DNA from 3 places in the Pelosinus sp. sgz500959 genome. Region 2 is predicted to be linked to each of the others. Evidence: riboswitches for the same ligand, from Rfam matches in the RefSeq annotation. Region 2 holds a riboswitch; each other region holds the start of a gene.
What was found. Region 2 has a riboswitch for glycine ahead of ACAN52_RS15215 (ABC transporter substrate-binding protein). Riboswitches for the same ligand answer to the same signal wherever they lie in the genome.
Positions count from the first base shown of each region.

Region 1: another riboswitch for glycine. It lies ahead of ACAN52_RS09180 (amino acid permease); the one in region 2 lies ahead of ACAN52_RS15215 (ABC transporter substrate-binding protein).
Region 3: another riboswitch for glycine. It lies ahead of gcvT (glycine cleavage system aminomethyltransferase GcvT); the one in region 2 lies ahead of ACAN52_RS15215 (ABC transporter substrate-binding protein).

Region 1 is NZ_JBGJZL010000005.1:25,630-28,912, reverse strand. It holds gene ACAN52_RS09180 (amino acid permease) at 1-1,210, opposite strand, end outside; glycine riboswitch at 1,451-1,547, opposite strand; gene ACAN52_RS09175 (hypothetical protein) at 1,815-1,952, opposite strand; gene ACAN52_RS09170 (DJ-1/PfpI family protein) at 2,038-2,874, shown strand; gene ACAN52_RS09165 (PLP-dependent aminotransferase family protein) at 3,082-3,283, opposite strand, start outside.
Region 2 is NZ_JBGJZL010000009.1:139,968-143,250, forward strand. It holds gene ACAN52_RS15205 (nuclease-related domain-containing protein) at 1-2, opposite strand, end outside; gene fliW (flagellar assembly protein FliW) at 254-709, shown strand; gene ACAN52_RS15215 (ABC transporter substrate-binding protein) at 768-1,934, opposite strand; glycine riboswitch at 2,123-2,224, opposite strand; glycine riboswitch at 2,231-2,310, opposite strand; gene ACAN52_RS15220 (beta-ketoacyl-ACP reductase) at 2,486-3,229, opposite strand.
Region 3 is NZ_JBGJZL010000005.1:149,552-152,834, reverse strand. It holds gene gcvPA (aminomethyl-transferring glycine dehydrogenase subunit GcvPA) at 1-126, opposite strand, end outside; gene gcvH (glycine cleavage system protein GcvH) at 128-517, opposite strand; gene gcvT (glycine cleavage system aminomethyltransferase GcvT) at 520-1,623, opposite strand; glycine riboswitch at 1,779-1,867, opposite strand; gene ACAN52_RS09700 (NDP-sugar synthase) at 1,966-2,730, opposite strand; gene ACAN52_RS09695 (glycosyltransferase) at 2,727-3,283, opposite strand, start outside.

The DNA.
Region 1 (3,283 bases), on a different contig from region 2:
TAATGATCGGATATAGCGGCATTTTGAATTTGCTTTTAGCAGCAAGTGCAGGATTGGTTTTCCGATATTTCAGATGACAAATCGTGATAATTGCCCAAATAAAAATAAAACAAAATGTTGATATACTGGTAATTAATACAAAGATTCCTTCTGGCATAATATATTGCAGGATAACCGCAATCAAGACGACAAATGTAGAGACGATTGTTGCATTCGCAGGTACTTGGTTAGAAGTCAATTTTTTCATTGATTCAGGTGCATTATTTTCTTTTGCCAGAGAGTAAACCATGCGACTTGTACTAAAAATACCACTGTTACAAGCAGATGCAGCCGATGTTAGGACAACAAAGTTTACAATTGTTGCTGCAGCTGCGATTCCCACTGCAGAAAAAACTTGAACAAAAGGGCTTCGTTCTGGACTAATGGAAGTCCAAGGGTATATGCTCATAATGACAAGAAGCGCTCCAATATAGAACAGAATCACTCGGATTGGAATATTATTGATGGCTTTAGGTATAACATTTTCTGGATCTTCTGTTTCACCAGCGGTTAAGCCAACTAATTCGATTCCCGTAAAAGCAAATACAACCATTTGAAAAGAAAGGATAAAACCGCTTAAACCATTAGGCATCCAACCACCATAACTCCAAAGGTTACTAAAGCTAGATACACCAGCATCGGTAGAAAAACCTTTAATAATCATAAATGTACCAATTACAATCAACGCCATAATGGCAACTACTTTGATTAAAGCAAACCAAAATTCCATTTCACCAAATAACTTCACAGCAGTAAGATTCATAATCAGCAAAATCATAAGAATGATAAGACTGGGAACCCATTGTGCAATACTCGGAAACCAGTACTGTATATAAAGACCAGCAGCCGTTACATCAGCCATAGCCAGTGAAATCCAGCAAAACCAGTAGGTCCATCCCGTAATAAATGCCGCTCGATCTCCCATATACTCACGTACAAAATCGACAAAAGAATTATACTTTAAATTAGAAAGCAATAATTCTCCAAGGGCACGCATTACAAAAAAGCAAATTAGACCTGTAATCATATAGGCAAATAAAATAGACGGACCTGCCAAATGAATGGATCTACCTGACCCTAGAAATAATCCTGTACCAATTGCACCACCAATTGCCAATAATTGAACATGACGATTTTTCAATCCTCTTGATAAATTTTGATTTTCTACCATATGTACTCCACCTTTTTAACTATTACTTTTTTTAATTGTTAGTACTGTAAATCCAATTTTAGAGACTTACGATTTGTTCATTTCTCCCAACGTATTTAACACCGACCTCAAAAAACACAGAAAGAGACCAGATTATAAAATCTGACCTCAACAAATACACTAATAAACCAAATGATTACATTTAGCTAAAAAAATACATAAAGAGACCAAATCATAAAATTTGGCCTCAAAATAAAACAGCTAATTTGCTCTGTCCTTTTACCTGAGAGATTCACTGATTTAAAATACATCAGCTTGCTCCTTCGGTGCTCTATTGAGGCTCTCCAGAGTTTCGTCCAATAACGGTCCTTTTACCTGAAAGCATTACATCTTCGGTGGATTAAAAATCTCTCTCCCGTCATCTTCATACGAAGTTCAGTATTAAATTTTCAGTACAGTTATACACTTTATCACCTATTTATACAAACGTCAACTTAAAATGTACATTTATGACACTAAGGGACGCTCCTTTTTTGACAACTTTATTGTGACAAAAAAAAGAACGTCCCTTAGTGTCCCGCAAAAAAAGAACGTCCCTTAGTGTCCCGCTGGCCACTTAAACGAGTCAGAGAACTGTCACTTGACTCATTACATTACCTGCCGGACTTTGAATAACCAGTCCATGTTCGCGTAACTGTTCCGCTCTCTTTTTCCGTACTAAAAAAGTTATATCAATAACTACTGGCCTCCTTCCGTCTTTCAAATCTGGCTCTTCTCCAAGCGACAGTTTATATGATCTAATATAACTATCACGTGCACGGGATAATAAATGTTGGAGGTTCTAAGTTATGACTAATAATGGATTACCCTTGAAAGTAGGCATATTTTTATTTGATGGTGCTGAGACAACGGATTTTATTGGACCCTATGATGTATTTTCCGCTGTAGATTTCATCTCATCCCAAGAGCAGACAACTCTATATCAGACATCGCGTACTCTGTATGAGATTTTCACTGTCAGCGAAACTAAAAAGGATCTGCACGTTATGGTAGGCGGATTAGTTGTTAAGGCAGAATATGATTTTAACGATTGCCCCGAAATTGATATCTTAGTTGTACCTGGTGGACTAATAACGGAGGAACTTTTAGCCAATACCAAGGTAATTAACTGGTTGCAAGATCAGAGTAAAAATACGATTATCACCTTATCCGTATGTAGCGGAGCCTTATTACTTGCCAAAGCAGGGCTCCTTAGCAAGTTGCCCGTAACAACACATCATCTATGCTTTGGTGACTTATTGGCTATAGATCCTACAATCATCTTGAAGAAAGATGAGAGATTTGTTGATAACGGCCAGATTATCACGGCAGCTGGAGTTACAGCTGGATACGACGCAGCAATGTATATCGTCGCTAAGACAGTCGGAGGTGATGCTTTCTTTAAAGCAGGCGAAATACTAGAATACGGAGATGCTTGGAAGAGCGTACAAAGACGCCTAGCTGGGCTACCTGTCCATCGCACAATTACCGATAAATGTATCAAATGCGGTAAATGCGCGAAAATTTGTCCACACGGTGCCGTTGTTCAGGGCGAAACTCAGTTTAGGATTGAACCAGAGTACTGTGTTGGTATAGGTCCATGCAACAAGGTATGTCCGGTAGCAGCTATTGAATCATCATTTTAGCTGGCAATTCAGTAAAATGATAATTGTTACTTATCCAGAACTTATATAAATATGCTATAACGCCAGGGAAAACAGTAAAAAGCTCTTCTCCCTGGCGTTACTATATAATGTAGAAACCACTATGAAGGTTCGTATTTATTTTGTAATGATATGCCAACTCTCTGATAAATAAAAAATTTACCTTATCTGCATAACCAAGCTTGAACTCTAAATCAACTCACTTAACCAAATCTGACGCAATAATCGGACAGCCGGATTGATATCCTCGTTCTTAATGGCTCCGAAACCCAAAAGAACAAGGGCTGTTTTACCGGGCGAGGATTCCACCCATATATTTTCACTACGAATATATACACCGGCTTGAACCGCCTTCTCTACCAAGTTTTCTGAGGACATTGACTGATTAAAA
Region 2 (3,283 bases):
ATATTATTCTCCTAAGTTCTTTAAACTTTCCCCACACTCATCATTTATCATTATTTATTATTAATTCTGCCCAAAATCAAAAAAACCTCCATAAAATACAATATTCTCTTTTTTATATTTTAAGAATATTGCATTTATTTCGAAAATGCAAAAGGTTTTTTGATGTTTATGTCGAAGGCTGTCATTAATTAAGATAATTTGAGTCGATTCTATTGATTCTAATGTAATTAAATTAAAAAGGGGCGATGTGAAAATGATCATTCAATCTACACGTTTTGGCGAGTTAGATGTCATGGACACGGACATTATCAAATTCCCTCAAGGTTTACTTGGTTTTCCAGAGGAAAATGCCTTTGTTCTGATCCCCCACCACTCTGATAGCCCATTTGTTTTCTTACAATCAGTCTCAGAACCTAATCTCACATTTATCATGTTGGAAACTTTAAATATCTCAAATGAATATGAATTTTTACTGGATGATGCAGTTCTTGAAGAGTTACATTTATCACCTGATAATCCTCCCCTAGTCTATAACATTGTAACGACGGCAGAAAAAGAAGATGATATGACCGTTAATCTTTTAGCGCCTATTATTATCGATACGAAGCAACGCCTAGCAAAGCAAACTGTTTTAGAAAAAGTCCCTTACCAGACTCGCCATCGTATTTTTCCTGAAGGAACATTAAAGAAAATGAAAGAACTCCAATAAAAAATAAATGGGGTCAGGTTTGACTTGCTTCACAAATCAAACCTGACCCCATATTCCTTTATGGCTTAACAGTCGCCTTAAACATTTGTTTACCATCTTTCATTTCAATAATCACTGCATTTTTTACAGCGTCATGACTTTCATTGAGAGTCGTGGCTCCTGTAATTGCAGGATAATCTTTAGTTGCTGCTAACGCTTCACGAATTTTTTCTGGTTCAACACTATTAGCACGTTTGATGGCATCAATGAGTATGTTCGTTCCATCATAACTAAGTACAGCCATGGCATCTGGCGCTTGTCCATACTCTTGCTTGTAGGCTGCTACAAAAGCTTGTGAAGTTGCACTCGTATCATCCACTGCGTAATGGTTCGTAAAATAAGTATTGTTGAGGGATGCTGGACCTGCAATTTCAACTAGTTTAGGTGAATCCCAACCATCTCCACCAACGATTGGTGCTGTAATACCAAGTTCACGTGCCTGTTTTACAATTTTACCAACTTCTTCATAATAACCTGGAAGATAAATGACTTCAGGATTTAAGGCTTTCACTTTTGTCAAAATGGTTTTAAAATCTTGATCTTTTTGTAAGTAAGCTTCTTCCGCTAAAACACTGCCACCGCCTTTAGCAAATGCATCTTTAAAGAACGAAGCTAAGCCTTTACTATAATCACTACTGCTATCAACGAGCATAACAGCTTTATTAAGTTTCAATGTATTGAGTACAAAATTTGCTCCAACAGTTCCTTGGAAAGGATCAATAAAACATACACGGAAAGTATAATTCTTTACTTTACCAGTTTTTTCATCCACAGTAACCTTTGGATTGGTAGCACCGATTGCCATATAAGGAAGTTTGCTTGCTTCAGCTACGCTAGAAGTAGCAATGGCATTAGAGCTGGAAAAAATACCAGTTACAGCAACGACTCTATCTTGCGTCGCAAGTTTAGTCATCGCATTAGCTGATTCAGAAGGCTCACTTTTATTATCTGCAATGACGGCCTGAAGTTGTTTACCAAGTACGCCGCCTTTCGCATTTGCTTCTTTGATTGCCATCTTTGCTCCATTAGCGGAAGATGTGCCAAACGTTGCATTACCACCAGTCATTTCATTCAAAACACCAATTTTAATATCTTTGGAAGCGGAATTTCCGCACCCAGCTAACACACCAGTCATTAATAAGGCTACCATTGCTAAGACAACTAATTTCAAATTTCCTTTACTCATTCGAAAAATCTCTCCTTTTTTTTGCATTACACGAATTGCATTGATTTTCATCCTTCGACGTACTCTCCCGCTCCCGTACAAAATAAAAGAGCCAAATCACATCATGATTTGACTCTGGATAAACAAATAGGAAACACCAGCAGGTGTTTTCTGCATCACAATAGAAAAATAGCTATTCTTCTATCATGATTTTTGTCTCTGTCCTTTTGCCTGAGAGCTTTGCCAACAAAATAATTTTGTTGTATTTCACCTTCGGCGCCCTATGTGAGGGTCTCTCCAGAGTTCTGTCCATGTACGGTTTCTACTCGGTAATTCGAGTGCCTGAGAGTGTTATTCCTTCGGCGGGCCATTACAGCCTCTCTCCCGTAAACTTCATCCAGATAAACATATGTAGTTTTAGAAAGTACTTTTAAAGCAGTTTCTATTATAAAACAATGTATTGAATTATTCAATGGTAATTATGAAAGTTATTTATTTTTTTTATTTGACCGTATACAAAGGACCTTCCAGATCATCTGGAAGGTCCTGGTGAACATTCACTTTTAATTCAATTATAAAGTGCAAGCACCATCTACACTTAATACTGTTCCATTGATGTACTTAGCATCATCTGACGCCAAGAAGGCAAAAGCTGCTGCAATTTCTTCAGGCTCACCCAAACGTCCTGCAGGAACTTTAACTAAAATCCGATCTTGTAATACTTGCTCAGGAATCTTTTTCACCATATCTGTACCAATAAAACCAGGTGCAACACAATTGAAACGCAAACCAGATTTGGCCATTTCTTTTGCCCATGATTTGGTCATTCCAATTACGCCCCACTTAGTCGCTGCATAATTAGTTTGTCCCATGTTGCCATAAATACCAACTACAGAAGATGAAGTTAACACAACACCTGATTTTTGTTCCAACATAAATGGTAATACTGCAGAAGTACAATTAAATACACCAGTAAGATTTACGGAAATAACTGCATCCCAAGCATCTTTTGTCATTTTCTTCATCATGGCATCTTTTGTGATTCCTGCATTATTAATTAAAACATCAATTTTGCCAAAAGTTTCAATGGCTTTATCAATCATGTTCTTGACACTCTCTGGGCAAGACACGTCAACTTGAACATAAACTGCAGATGATCCTTTTTCTTCTACTTCTTTTACAGTCCCTGAACCATCAGCAAAATCAGCGACAACAATCTTGGCACCTTCTTCTGCAAATCTAAGAGCAGTACATTTGCCAATCCCATTAGCCGAACCAGTAATTAAAACAACTTTATCTTTTAAACCTCTCATCATAAAAACCCCTTCCATTCTATAATCTGTAATCCTGTACCTTAAACTTATGCAAAT
Region 3 (3,283 bases), on a different contig from region 2:
CAGAGGATGATTAAATAATAACTGTGCTGGAATATCACTAAAAAGTTCTTCTACTCTCTCTACACCAATTGCATTGAGCATAGTACGTCGATCTTCTTGGGTATGAGGTAAATAGCTCCATGTCATGTTACTGACCTCCCGCCCCTATCAATTCTTCATATTCATCACTACTTAGTAATTCTCCCAGATCAGTTTCAGCGTCCATTTCGATGACAGCTAGCCACCCCTCACCGTAAGGATCTTCATTCATAATTTCAGGGGCATCCGTAAGGGCCTCATTGACTTCTACAATTACGCCGCCAACAGGTGCATAAATATCAGATACGGCTTTTACTGACTCGACTACCGAGAAACCCATCCCTACAGCAATATGGCTATCAATAGTCGGCACCTCAACAAAAACCACATCTCCAAGCTGAGATTGCGCATAATCAGTTATTCCGATCCTCGCGCGATTGCCCTCAATTTTTACCCACTCATGGTCCCGAGAATACTTTAATTCTGCTAGAATTTTCATCCTTATTTCCCCTCTCTTTTATAAAATGGCTTAGGAATGACCTGGGCAGCTACCCTTTTACCACGAATCTCTATCTCAAATTCCTGTCCTACTGCAGCAAACTCAGCTTCTACTAAAGCAAGCCCCATATTTTTATCTAAACTTGGCGAATAGCTTCCTGTGGTAACAGTCCCAATCCATCGCCCGTCAGCTATTACTGGATATTCTGCTCGAGCAATTCCCCGCCCAGTCACAATAAAACCGACAACTTTACGTTTCAAACCATTTTTCTTTTGTAGAGCCAAAGCGGCAGAACCGTTAAAATCACCTTTATCCAGCTTCACAAAGAAGCCAATCCCTGCTTCTAATGGTGAAATATCCTTCGACAATTCATGCCCGTAAAGGGGCAGACAAGCTTCAAAACGCAAGGTATCTCGACAACCGAGGCCTGCAGGTAACAAACCATAAGACTTACCAATGCTCATGATGCACTCCCATAAGGCAGCAGCATCTTCTGGACGACAATAAATTTCAAAACCATCTTCCCCAGTATAACCAGTTCTTGATACAAGAGTTTCCTTACCTGCCACCATGACCTTAGGTAAAAACCAATAATACTCTAGTTCGGCAAGAGGAGCATCAGTCAATTGACTCAAAATACTCTGTGCCAAAGGACCTTGCAGAGCTAGCTGGGCTGTCTGGTCAGATTGATTTATTAGTTCTATATCAAATTCCCTTTTATTCTCTACCATCCACTCCCAATCTTTTTCAATGTTAGCGGCATTAATGACTAATAGGTATTCCTCGTCACTATATTTATAAATCAACAAATCATCAACAACACCACCATCTGAGTAGCACATTGGCGTATACTGTATTTTATGATTGACGAGGCGCGCTATATCATTGGTGACTAAATTTTGTACATAAAGGAAAGCATCGGGTCCTTTAACACGAACCTCACCCATGTGTGAAACATCAAATAAACCAGCTTTTTCCCTCACTGCTCGATGCTCCTCTAAAATCCCAGTATACTGAACTGGCAATAACCAACCTCCAAATTCAACAATTTTGCCACCGTATTTTAAATGAGTTTCATATAGAGGTGTCTTGCGCCCTACTGTCATAATCCATCCTCCTCTTCTTTATTGTTTTTTAAAAATAAAGACAGAGACAAAGGCGGACGAATCCACCTTTGTCTCTGTCTGTTGTACCTGAGAGTTTTGCCTAACTAGGCTCCCCATCGGTGACGCCCATTTTACGGGCGTGCTCTCCAGAGTATAGTCAGGTTACGGTCCTCTTTGCCTGAGAGTTTGACAAAGTTCTTGCTCCTTCGGCGCCGCAGTTTGCGATCTCTCCCATAACCATCATTCTACACATTATTGTTTTTTCACATTTATAAATATTCTAACAAATTAGTTAATTTGTGTCAACATTATTTCATCCTTGCAATTTTGTCCCCTTATATCTTACTGATCACATTTTTTGCTATCGATGGTTGAGGTGGACTTATATACTATATGCTCAGCTTCTTGTTTAGGCATCTTGGCTAAGGCTTCATAATCATTGATTTTTCCAATATCCCACCAATCATAATCCTGGATAAAACCATATACCTCCTCTCTTTCATGTAATAAAACGGGGAAAACATCACCTGGCAAATCAACTTCCCTCTTATCTGGATTAAATCTTTCAATATAGGGAAAAATTGTTTTTTCTAATAAATAAGTTCCTGTACTGATTGGACGATCCAAGTTTTCTTTTTCAAGAAAATTTATTATTTTATTATGACTATCGATCTCCGCCAGTCCTACTTCCAAACGGTATCGAGTTGACAAAGCGACTGATACCATCCCATTGTGCTGCCTGTGAAATTCGATCAAGTCATGATAATCTAAGTGACAAATTGTATCTCCTGGTATAACTAAAAAATGTTCTTCCTCATGTAATCGGTCACGGGCACGCCAAACCTCTCCCGCCTTACCTGCAGGCACCAAGCCACGACTATATTGAATGTTTATACCCCATCTTTCTCCATTACCAAAATAATTCTCAATCTGTTCGCCCAAGTAACTGATAGCGAATATATACTCACGTATGCCATAAGAGATCAAGTACAGTAGTATCCATTCAAGTAGTGGCTTACCATGTAATGGCACCATGGGTTTTGGTATATAATCAGTAATTGGACGTAATCTTGTTCCTTTACCAGCCGCTAAAATCAATGCCTTCATTGAGAACTTCCCTCCATTAATGTTTCTGCCCAATCAGCGGCTACTTTGCTTCCTCCATATTTTTCTCCTAATGATTTGAGATGCTCAGCTCCTCTGCGATAACTGGGATTATTGATAATATTTTGTATTGCCTTCACCAAAATATCAGCTGTTAATGTTGCTTTGTTTAATACGATTCCCGCACCATACTCAGAAAGGACAGCACCATTGTCCTCTTGTTCTCCTATGGAAGGTACTACCACAGCAGGTGTTCCACAAGCAATACATGTCATCAAGGTGGACGATCCACCATGAAAAACAGTGACGTCGCTGGCCTTGATCATTTCAGTCCCTGGAACATAGCCTTTAATCATCGCATTATTTGGTGGATCATACTGTAAGATAACTTCAGGTTGGATTACCATACCAGTAGCGATAATCCCTGTTACCTCCGGTATTAATCTCAGAGCATCTAATACAATCTTTAAAAATTGTTCCCCAATCAGCGATGAACCCCCACCGATTGTTATGTAAACCATCAATTTATTTCGATCACCCATATGCATTTGCTTTA